Regions from separate parts of the Micromonospora sp. NPDC048835 genome, predicted to be linked through region 3. Evidence: riboswitches for the same ligand, from Rfam matches in the RefSeq annotation. Region 3 holds a riboswitch; each other region holds the start of a gene.
The links. Region 3 has a riboswitch for cyclic di-AMP ahead of AB0C15_RS19400 (hypothetical protein). Riboswitches for the same ligand answer to the same signal wherever they lie in the genome.
Positions count from the first base shown of each region.

Region 1: another riboswitch for cyclic di-AMP. It lies ahead of AB0C15_RS03540 (NlpC/P60 family protein); the one in region 3 lies ahead of AB0C15_RS19400 (hypothetical protein).
Region 2: another riboswitch for cyclic di-AMP. It lies ahead of AB0C15_RS07615 (C39 family peptidase); the one in region 3 lies ahead of AB0C15_RS19400 (hypothetical protein).

Region 1 covers NZ_JBEZGM010000002.1:226,171-229,424, reverse strand. The annotation lists gene AB0C15_RS03545 (peptidoglycan recognition family protein) at 1-1,249, opposite strand, end outside; cyclic di-AMP (ydaO/yuaA leader) riboswitch at 1,485-1,620, shown strand; gene AB0C15_RS03540 (NlpC/P60 family protein) at 1,634-2,674, shown strand; gene dcd (dCTP deaminase) at 2,734-3,254, opposite strand, start outside.
Region 2 covers NZ_JBEZGM010000004.1:240,878-244,131, forward strand. The annotation lists gene AB0C15_RS07610 (alpha/beta hydrolase) at 1-286, opposite strand, end outside; gene AB0C15_RS07615 (C39 family peptidase) at 410-1,258, opposite strand; cyclic di-AMP (ydaO/yuaA leader) riboswitch at 1,490-1,631, opposite strand; gene AB0C15_RS07620 (hypothetical protein) at 1,916-2,686, opposite strand; gene AB0C15_RS07625 (hypothetical protein) at 2,821-3,207, opposite strand.
Region 3 covers NZ_JBEZGM010000015.1:62,538-65,791, forward strand. The annotation lists gene AB0C15_RS19395 (DUF2269 domain-containing protein) at 1-319, opposite strand, end outside; gene AB0C15_RS19400 (hypothetical protein) at 460-1,473, opposite strand; cyclic di-AMP (ydaO/yuaA leader) riboswitch at 1,530-1,661, opposite strand; gene AB0C15_RS19405 (cation diffusion facilitator family transporter) at 1,794-2,711, opposite strand; gene AB0C15_RS19410 (AAA family ATPase) at 2,818-3,254, opposite strand, start outside.

The sequences.
Region 1 (3,254 bases), on a different contig from region 3:
GGCCCGGGTCCCAGTGCATTCCCCGCACTGTCGAGGGGATGGTGCCGGGCACGTTGTCGTGGCCGATGATGTGCTGACGGTCAAGTGGGATGCCCAGCCGCAGCGCCAGATGCCGGACCAGCTTCGCCGAGGTCCGGTACATCGCCTCGGTGTACCAGGTGCCCTGCGCCGCGAAGCCCTCGTGCTCCAACCCGATCGCCTTCGCGTTGACGTACCAGTTGCCGGCGTGCCAGCCGACGTCCTTCGTCTTGACGTGCTGGGCGATGTGCCCGTCGACCGAGCGCAGCGAGTAGTGCCAGCTCACGTAGGTGGGGTCCTGGACGAGTTGCAGGGTCGTCGCCCAACTCGCCTCGGTGTCGTGGATGACGATGTACTCGATCTTCTGCCGCGCGGGCCGGTCGGAGAGGTCGTGGTTGCCGTAGTCCTCGCCGAACGCCTCGTAGGGCGCCGGGATCCACTCACAGGAGATGGTGCGCGGGCACTCCACTCCGTCCGGGCGGGTGAGTCGGCGCAGGCCCAGGCGGTCCAACCAGGAACGCTCGGGCCGCACCGCGCGGGCCGCCAGGGTGATCCGCTGGCCGTCGTCGGTCACCCGGGACTCGCCCGCGCCGATGGTGGTGAACACCTCGTCGGCGAAGGCCGCCGCGGCGTCGGCGCTGTCCGCGCCGGAGTAGCGGGCCACCGCGCCGTACCAGGCCGCCGGGTCGGTGCCGGCACCGACCGGAGCGCCCAGATCCCTCTGGTACGCGCCGAGCAGCGCGGCCCCACCCCGGATGTTGAGGCCCGGGTCGGTGCGCAGTGCCTCGGGGGTGGCACCGGTGAGCGTGGCGGCGGCGTCCACGGTCTGCAACGCGGCGGCAGCCGGCGCGGAAGGCTCGACCGGCCGGGGGGCGGGCACCCGGGCGGCACGAGAGTCGTCGCCGCGGGGATCCTCGGCACCGGCGTCGTGGTGACCGCGCCCGGGTAGGGCGGCCACGTGCCGCGCATCGGTCAGGTGCATCGGGCCGTAGCCGCCGCTGGTGCTCGGTGTGCCGGCGTTGGTGTCCCAGCGCGACTCCAGGAAGGAGACGCCGAGCAGCACGACGGCGGGCACGCCGTACTCGGTCGCCGCGGCGGCGTACTGCTGCTGACGGGTGGTCGTGGGCGCGGCGGCGGCCGGGCCGACGGTGAGCGGAACCGTGGTCGCGGCGGCGACCACGGTGGCGGCGAGCAGCGCTCGCGCGCCGGTCGACAGGGTTGGATGGTGCATCGAACCCCCTAGATTCTCGCGGAGTGCGGTCAGGTCACCATCGCGCCGCCCGGGAGGTTGCGTCAATACCTTTCCATCTATCGAAGTATCTGGAAGAATTTTTTCACGTACCTTCAGTGACCTCCTCCAATCGGTACGGAGTGTCACGGCCGCGCGGGTTGCGGATCGGTAACAAGCGTCTCTACTCTGGTCATTCGTCGGCCCGACAGCAGCTCCGCTCAGCCCGGGCGGTAACGGACCGACACCGCCGAGTCGTTTCCGAGCGAACCGGGGACCCAGGTCCCTCGGGGTGAATCCGCAGCCACTGCGGTAGGGCGCCGACTTCCCGCCCGAACCCGTCAGCTAACCCGGTAGGCGGTCAGGAAGAAGGAGTACGGAACCCCGGTGGCACTCCATGCCCCGCGGCCGTCGTCCGAGCGGTCGGCAACAGCCGGCCCGGCGACGATCGTGCCGCGCCCACGCTGGTCCCGCTTCACCACCGCCCTCGCCGCGCTGGCCGGCGTCGCCGTCGTCCTGACCGGCAGCGCCACGGCAGCCCACGCCGACCCGTCGGTCGCCGAGATCGAGCGCCAGATCGACGCCGACTGGAACAAGCTCGAACCGATCATCGAACGGCACAACGCCACCCGCACCGACCTCGCCGCGAAACGCAAGCAGGCCGACGCGCTGGCCGCCCGGATCACCCCGCTGGAGCGTCAGGTCGACGCCGCGATGGACAAGGTCAGCGCCCTGGCCGTGCGCGCCTACAAGGGTGAGAACGTCTCGACCGTCAACGCGGTGCTGGGCAGCCGGTCGCCGAGCGAGGTGGTCGACCAGCTCGAAATGCTCGACCGCTTCGCGCACAACCAGCAGAAGGACGTACGCCAGGTGGCCGACCTGCGCGACAAGCTGGCCGCGCAGAAGGCCCCGCTGGACGAGATGGTGGCCCAACTGACCCGCACCGAAGCGCAGTTGGCGGCGAAGAAGAAGCAGATCAACGAAGAGATCGACCGCCTGCAGAAGCTGCGCCTCAAGGTGTACGGCAGCGGCGGCGGCGGTCCGCTGCGCCCGGCGCCCTGCCCGGGCAGCTACCCCGGCGGCGGCGCGGGCACCGCGGTCAAGTTCGCCTGCGCCCAGATCGGCAAGCCCTACGTCTGGGGTGCCGAGGGTCCGAACTCGTACGACTGCTCCGGGCTGATGCTCGCCGCCTGGGCCAAGGCCGGCGTGTCGCTGCCGCACAACGCCGCCGCGCAGAGCCGCGTCACGAAGAACGTCAGCAGGGGTGACCTGCGCCCCGGTGATCTGGTCTTCTACTACAGCGACATCCACCACGTCGGCATGTACGTCGGCGGCGGCTGGGTGGTGCACGCCTCGCAGGCAGGTCAACCGGTCAAGATGAAGAAGGTCGACGACGGCCCGATCCACAGCTACGGACGCCCCGGCTGACCCCGGGTGACCGAGGGCCCGCCGCGATCCGTCGCGGCGGGCCCTCGTCGTCCCTGGTTCTAGCGGGTCGGCCAGGTGCGCCAGTGTTGCCAGGCGCGGCTGGGCGTCGGCCCGCGCTGGCCCTGGTAGCGCGAGCCGTAGACCACCGAGCCGTACGGGTGCTCGGCCGGCGAGGAGAGCCGGAAGATGCAGAGCTGCCCGATCTTCATGCCCGGCCACAGGGTGATCGGCAGGTTGGCCACGTTCGAGAGTTCCAGCGTCACGTGACCGGAGAAGCCCGGGTCGATGAAACCGGCGGTGGAGTGCGTGAGCAGCCCGAGCCGGCCCAGGGAGCTCTTGCCCTCAAGTCGGCCGGCGAGCTGGTCACCGAGCGAGATGACCTCGAGCGTCGAGGCGAGCACGAACTCCCCCGGGTGCAGCACGAACGGCTCGCCGTCGGGGACCTCGACCGCCGAGGTCAGGTCGTCCTGCTGCATCGCGGGGTCGATGTGGGTGTAAAGGTGGTTGTTGAAGACCCGGAACAGCCGGTCGAGTCGGACGTCGATGCTGGAGGGTTGGACCAGAGTGGGCTCGAACGGCT
Region 2 (3,254 bases), on a different contig from region 3:
CGTCGCGGGCGGCGAGAGCCAGGCCGACCACCCCACCCAGCGAGTGCCCCAGCACGACGAACCGGTCGTCGGGGGCGAGGGCCTGCCCGATCCGCTCAGCGAGACCAGCGAAGGAGTACGAGGGCAGTGGCGGCGCCCAGCCGTGGCCGGCGAGGTCCGGTGCCAGCCACCGCCCGGGCCAGTGCTGCTCGAGGTACGGCGCCCAGGGCAACCACACGTCCCCGGTCGCCCCCATGCCGTGCAGCAGCAGCAGAACCGGCCTTCTACCACCCGATTTCTCCACCACGGCCGCAGTCTGCCACGGTTCACGGCCAGGTACGAGAGCCGCCGACGACGGACCGCGCAGACAGACGCCGCGGGCGCCGGCCCCTTGTGGGAGACGGCGCCCGCGGCGGTAAGGGTGCCCGGGTCAGGCGGAGTAGCCCCGGCTGGTGATCCAGTTGGCCAGGTCGATCGTGGTGATCCAGTACGACGGGTCGGTCGGGTTCGCCGAGTCGGCGATCCGCACGGTGCGGCCGTTGTCCTTGTAGCCGACGACGGCGATGTAGTGCCCGCCGCCGTAGGAGTGCCAGCCGCCGTCGGTGTCGGCGGCGTCTCCGACGACGTTCGCCACCACGCCACGGCCGTCGGTGATGGCCTTCACCACGTCTGCCTGGAGCCGGTCCATCTGCGCCGGGCTGGGCGCGCCGGGGAACATCCGGGTGCGGTACGGGGAGCCCTTCACCTCGGCGTTGAGCACGCGGGTGGTGTCCTCGGCCGAGTTGGTGCCCATCTCGGTGGTGCCCAGCTCGGCGCCGAGCTCCTCCTGGGTGCGGTCGATGCCGGCGGCGCTGAGCGCGTTCCGGGTGGCCGCCGGGCCGCAGTTGTAGTAGGTGTTCTGCGCCTCGTAGTCGTAGTCGAGCACCTTCGTCGCGGGGGGCTTCGGCGGCGTCGGCTTACGGGTGAGGTCCGGGTTGCTCTTGGCCTTGGCGGCCGGCGACGCGGCATCTGTGGTCGGGGCGGCCGTGGTCGGCGCGGCGCTAGCCGAGGGGGACGCGTCCCGAACCTCGCCGCTGGAGGCGGCGACGTCGCTGCGCATCTCGGCGACCGTGGTCGCGGTGCGCTGGCTGGCCGGGGCGTGGTCGGCGGTGGTGAGCAGGGCGCCGGTGGTGGTGGCGATCGCGAGGGCCGCGGCGGAGGCGGCAACGATCTGGTACGGGCGCTCGCTGGCGAGACGGCGGAGTTGACGCTGCAGGGTGTGCTTCACGGGGTCCTCCACGGATCAGGGGGAGAGCGGCGCACCGGGGCCGGACCGGTATCCGGGCAGGCGCCAGCACGCGGACCGTGGTCCGCGGATGGTGAACCGCTCAGGGGAACGCCCGGCGCGGCCGGGCGGGAAAGGCGATGACCCGGGGGTCAGCTCACCGTCACGTGACGAATGAGCGGGTGCACCGCCGCGCCGTGGAGGCGAGGGAACAACCGAGGGGTGGAAAGGTGCTGCACGAGGAGTGACTCCTTCCGACACCGCCTACCGGGTTAGCTGACGGATTCGGGCGGGAAGATCGCCCTACCGCGGGCCGTGGCTCGCGGATTCACCCCGGACTTACTGATGGGTCCCCGGTTCGTAGATCACGATTAAGCGGGTCGATGCGGCGTCGCTTCCTGCGATCGATTACCGCATCGGACGTGACGACACTACTGGCCGCTCCGCACCCTGCCAAGCCAGGTTCACCTGTGTAAACCCCAATTGGCGGAACAATTTCTGCGCGTATTGCCGATGACGTGACTCGATGGGACAACCGGTTACGGCGGCACCGATGGGCGACAACCGGACAGGGCGCAAACAACCGCACCGCATTCACCGGAACAATCCCACCAACCGCGCCGGACGTCCGATTCACCACACCCGTGACCGGCCTCACATCACGGATCGGGCTCAACCCACCCGGGCCGGCCGCCACCGTGCCACGAGGGCGGGACGCAACGCCCGGGCCACCGACCGCGGCGCGGGCGCCGGGGTCGGGTGCAGCCTGGCCTTCGCCGCGTACGCCTCCTCGGCGAGAACACGAGCGGACTCGGCGGCCAACTCCGCGTCCCGCCAGGCGGCCCGTTCCCGGCCGGCGGCAGCCTGGTAGTCGACCAGCCGCGCGTCCCGGACCACCCTGCTGATCAGCGCCTCCTGCTCGACCGGGTGTCGCCGGGAATCCCAGCCGTTCCGGTGGCCGAACACGTCGCCGAGCTGCGCCATGGTGAGGTCGCCCCGCCAGTAGGCAGCCATCGCCGCCCGGTGCAGATAGCGCTCCCGGGCGGCGTACTCGGCGGGGGTGTGCGGCGTCTGCGGGGTGGGCAGCATCGCGGCGCCGGCGAAGCGACGCGCGGCGGTGTCCGCCTCGTCGTACCCGGTCCAGGCCCGCTCCAACTCCTCCTGAGCGGTCAGCCAGGCGGCCCGTCGCCGCCTGGCGGTGGTGGCCGCGCCGGCCGCGGCAACGGCCACCTCCTCGGCGTAGCGGCGCCGGTCGACCGCCTCGGCGGCGGCCACCTCCCGCGCGGTGGGCGCGGCCGGGAGCGGATCGTCAGCGGGCCGGTCCCGTTCGGGGCGGGCGGCAAGCACGGTGAGCAGGCCCAGGGTCAGCAGGAACAGCGTCGACCAGATGGCGGCGGCCTGCGGCACCTCGGTCACGAACTGGTAGAAGACAGCGGTCTCCATGGTCGGCACCTCGGGGAGAGAGCAGTGCGATGGGGGCCCGCGCCGACCGGCGGGCCACGGCGGGGCCACGGGTCAGCGGGGTAGGAGGCTTGTGGGTCGACAGGGCGCGGCGACGGGACGGTCGTCCCGGTGGCTCAGCGCCCGGGCGGGGCTCGGGGAGCCCGACCGCTCGCCCGGTCGAGCAGGGGCAGCGGCTCGGACCCGGCCGCGCGCACCGGCAGCACCCCGGCCACCACGGTGCCCTCGTCGCCGGGGAGCGCCACCGGCGTGCCGACCGACCATGCCGGCACCGACTCCTCGGTGGCCTCCGGAGGTATCGCCGAGGCCGACCGCGCCACCCCCGGCGCCTCGGCGTGGCGGCAGGAGGCCTCCAGCGGCCCGGCAACGACGGCGGCCGGCACCGCGCCGAACGTCGACAGCGGGCTGGGCATCGACCCGGCGGCCGTGGCCGGGCCCGCGCCGAGCGCCAGGGCCGCGACGACGGCGAGGCTGGTCAGCACCCGCGTCGCCCAGCGCGCCACCCACCACAGCGGACAGGGTGAACGCAACCGGAAGCACGTACCCACGC
Region 3 (3,254 bases):
TCGGAGTGAGCAGGAACAGCACCAGTCCGACCATCACGGTGGTGAGCACGAGCTTGACCAGCACCCAGCGGTGGCGCAGCAGGCCCCACGGGGTGAGCAGCGAGCTGGCGACTCCGATCAGCCAGACCAGGACGCTCAGCGGCGCGAACAGCACCGTGCCGACCACTGCCGTGACCGGATAGACCACGGCCGGGTCGGCGCCCCGCTGCACGGCGATGCCGAGGGTGAGCAGCACCAGGTCGGCGCCCAGCCAGCCGAGCGAGGTGACGAGGTGCAGGGTGAGCAGCGCCTTGCGGGTGGCGGGTCGGATCCGAGGCATACCGCGATGCTGCCCGCCGACCCCAGCCGGGTCGTCCGACGAGAAACGACACCGGGGGTACGCCCGGCGACGTAGCCCGGGCCGAACACGGTGCTGCCTGTGCGTCACCACGACGACGCACAGGCAGCACCACGGGTGGCTCAGTAGACCGACAGGTGTACGTGGTTGGTGTGGTCGGTGGACGGGGTGCCGTGCGCCCCGCTGTACGACTTCCATCCGCTGCTGGGCAGCCAGATCTGCTTGTACCAGATCACGTAGAGCACGGCGAGCCGGTCCGCGTTGCGGATGAAGTACGCGGCCAGGTTGTTGCCGTACGTCTTGTCGCCGCCGGTGGCAACTCCACCGAAGCCGCTCTTCTGTGCCGCGAAGTCGCAGGCCCGGCCCTTCGGGTGTTCACCGGAGCCGCTGGGGCGGTGGCACGAGACGTACCGGGTGAAGTCTGCGGCCTTGGCCTGGTTGAGCGCGTGCAGGGTGCGCGGGGTGATGCAACCGCTGGCCGGCGTGGGGTCGTTGACACTGCACGACTCGGAGGGCCAGGAGCCGTCGGAGTTGCGGGGCGCGGGCTTCGCGTTCGCGGTGGAGGTGCCGCGGTTGGAGTCGCTGCCGGAGGCGGTCTGCGGCTTGGGTGTGGTGGCCACGGTCAGGGCCCGTTCGGCCTGGTCCTTGCGCTTGGCCATCACCGCGACCTGCTTGCGCTGTTCGTTGATCTCGCCGGTCAGCGCGACCCGGGTGCGGTTGCCCTTGTCCTTGCTGTCCAACAGGTCGCGCAGCACCCGGTCCTCGTTGGCGGCTACCGCGTCCAGTGCGGCCGCCCGGTCCATGAAGCCTTCCGGAGTGTTGCTGTTGAGCAGCGCCGACATCGCGCCGAGCCGGCCGGTGCGGTACGCCACCTCGGCGATCTCGCCGACCTTGCCGGTGCGCTGGTCGATCTCGACCTCGATGGTCTTCAACTGGGTGGCGAGTTGCTGCTGTCGTCGTACCGAGGTGTCCAGGGCGCGCTTGGCGTCCAGGTAGCCCTTGCTGGCCGCCTCCAGTTGGGCGCGCAACGCCGGGGTGCCGCCCTCCTCGTCGGAGTCGGGTGCGGCGGCCCGCAGGCCGGTCGGGGGAGCGGCCGAAGCGGTGCCGGCCGGGAGCGCGACGCCGAGGGCGAACATCGCGACAATCAGGGCCGCCAGTCGGGCGGCGGGTGGTCGTGCTGGTGCCACTGCGCATGTCCTTCCGTCAGCCGCCGACCGGGTTAGCTGACGGGTTCGGGACGGAAGATCCCTACCGCTGACGCGGATGCACCCCAGGAACATGGTTCCCCGGTTCGCCCAGGAGGGCGATTAGGCGGCGACCACCACCGGCGCCGGGAGGGCGCCGCCTGGTGGAGGCCGGGACCGAGCCTACCGGGGCGGATGGGGCCGCTGCAGCCGATGTGACGGACGGTGCGTGCGTCACGACGGAAAATCAGGGCACCGTCGTGAACGTCGCCTCACCATTCGATGGAGCCACACGCTCCGGACGCGGCGCCGGGCTCGATCTGCAACGTCGCGTGCTCGATGCGGAAGTCGTCGTGCAGGGCGGTACGCGCCGCGGTGAGCACCGCGCCGACCTCCGCGCCGGGCTCCATGGTCAGGTGTGCCGAGGCCACGTCCATCCCGGAGGTGAGCGTCCAGACGTGCAGGTCGTGCACCTCGACCACACCGGGGACGGCGGCCAGCCGGTCGTGCACGGCGGTCACCTGTAGGTGCTCCGGAGCGGCCTGCACCAGGATGCGGATGGCCGCTCGGGCCAGCCGCCAGGTGCGCGGCAGGATGAACACGCCGATGGCGACGGCGACCAGGGGGTCGGCCCACCACCAGTCGGTGGCGATGATGAGCAGTGCCGCGCCGATGACGCCGACCGAGCCGAGCAGGTCGCCGAGCACCTCCAGGTAGGCGCCCTGAAGGTTGATGCTCTCGCGTGCCCCGGCGCGCAGCAGGCCGAAGGCGGCGATGTTGGCGAGCAGTCCGAGCACGGCCACCACGAGCATCGGGCCGGTGATGATCTCGTGTGGGTCGCCGAAGCGGCGGATCGCCTCGATCACCACGTAGATGGCGACACCGGAGAGCAGGACGGCGTTTGCCAGCGCGGCGAGCACTTCGAGTCGGTAGAGCCCGAAGGTGCGCTGCGGGTCGCCGGTGGCCCGCCGGGTCGCCGTGATCGCGGCGAGGGCCATCCCGATGCCGAGCACGTCGGTGAACATGTGCCCGGCGTCGGAGAGCAGGGCGAGCGAGCCGGTGTGCAGGGCCACCACCGCCTCGACCACCATCAGGGTGGCGAGCAGACCGAACGCCGCCCAGAGTCGCCCCCGGTGCTGGTGTGCGGCATTGGCGACGGACCCGTGGTGGTGGTCATGACCTGCGCCCACGAGAATCACCTTCCGCCGCCGATCGGGACCCGGTCAAATATATGCTCACATCGCTATGTGTGCAAGTGTACGTGCCACGCCTCCCACCGACGGCAGTCCGCGCACGTCAGCCGGTCGGGTCGATGGTGGTGAGCCGCTGGGTCGCCCGGGAGAGCGCCACGTACAGGGTGCGTACCCCGGCACCCGGATCCGCCCGGATCTCGCTCGGGGCGACAAGCACGACCCCGTCGTACTCCATGCCCTTGGCCTCCAGGCTGGTCACCACCTGCAACCTCGACGCGCCGAGCGCGCCGAGCCAACCGGCGACCTCGTCGCGGCGGGGGACCGGCGTGATCACCCCGACCGTGCCCTCCACCTCGGCCAGCAGACCGGCGGCGGCCTCCACGGTCGCCTTCTCCACGCCCGTCGCGGGCACCACCAGCTCGACCGGAGCGACTCCGGTGGAGCGCACGGCGGTCGGCAGCGGCAGGTCGGGGTAGAGCCGACGGATCTCCGCCGCCGCCACCGCGAAGATCTCTGCCGAGTTGCGGTAGTTCGTGGTGA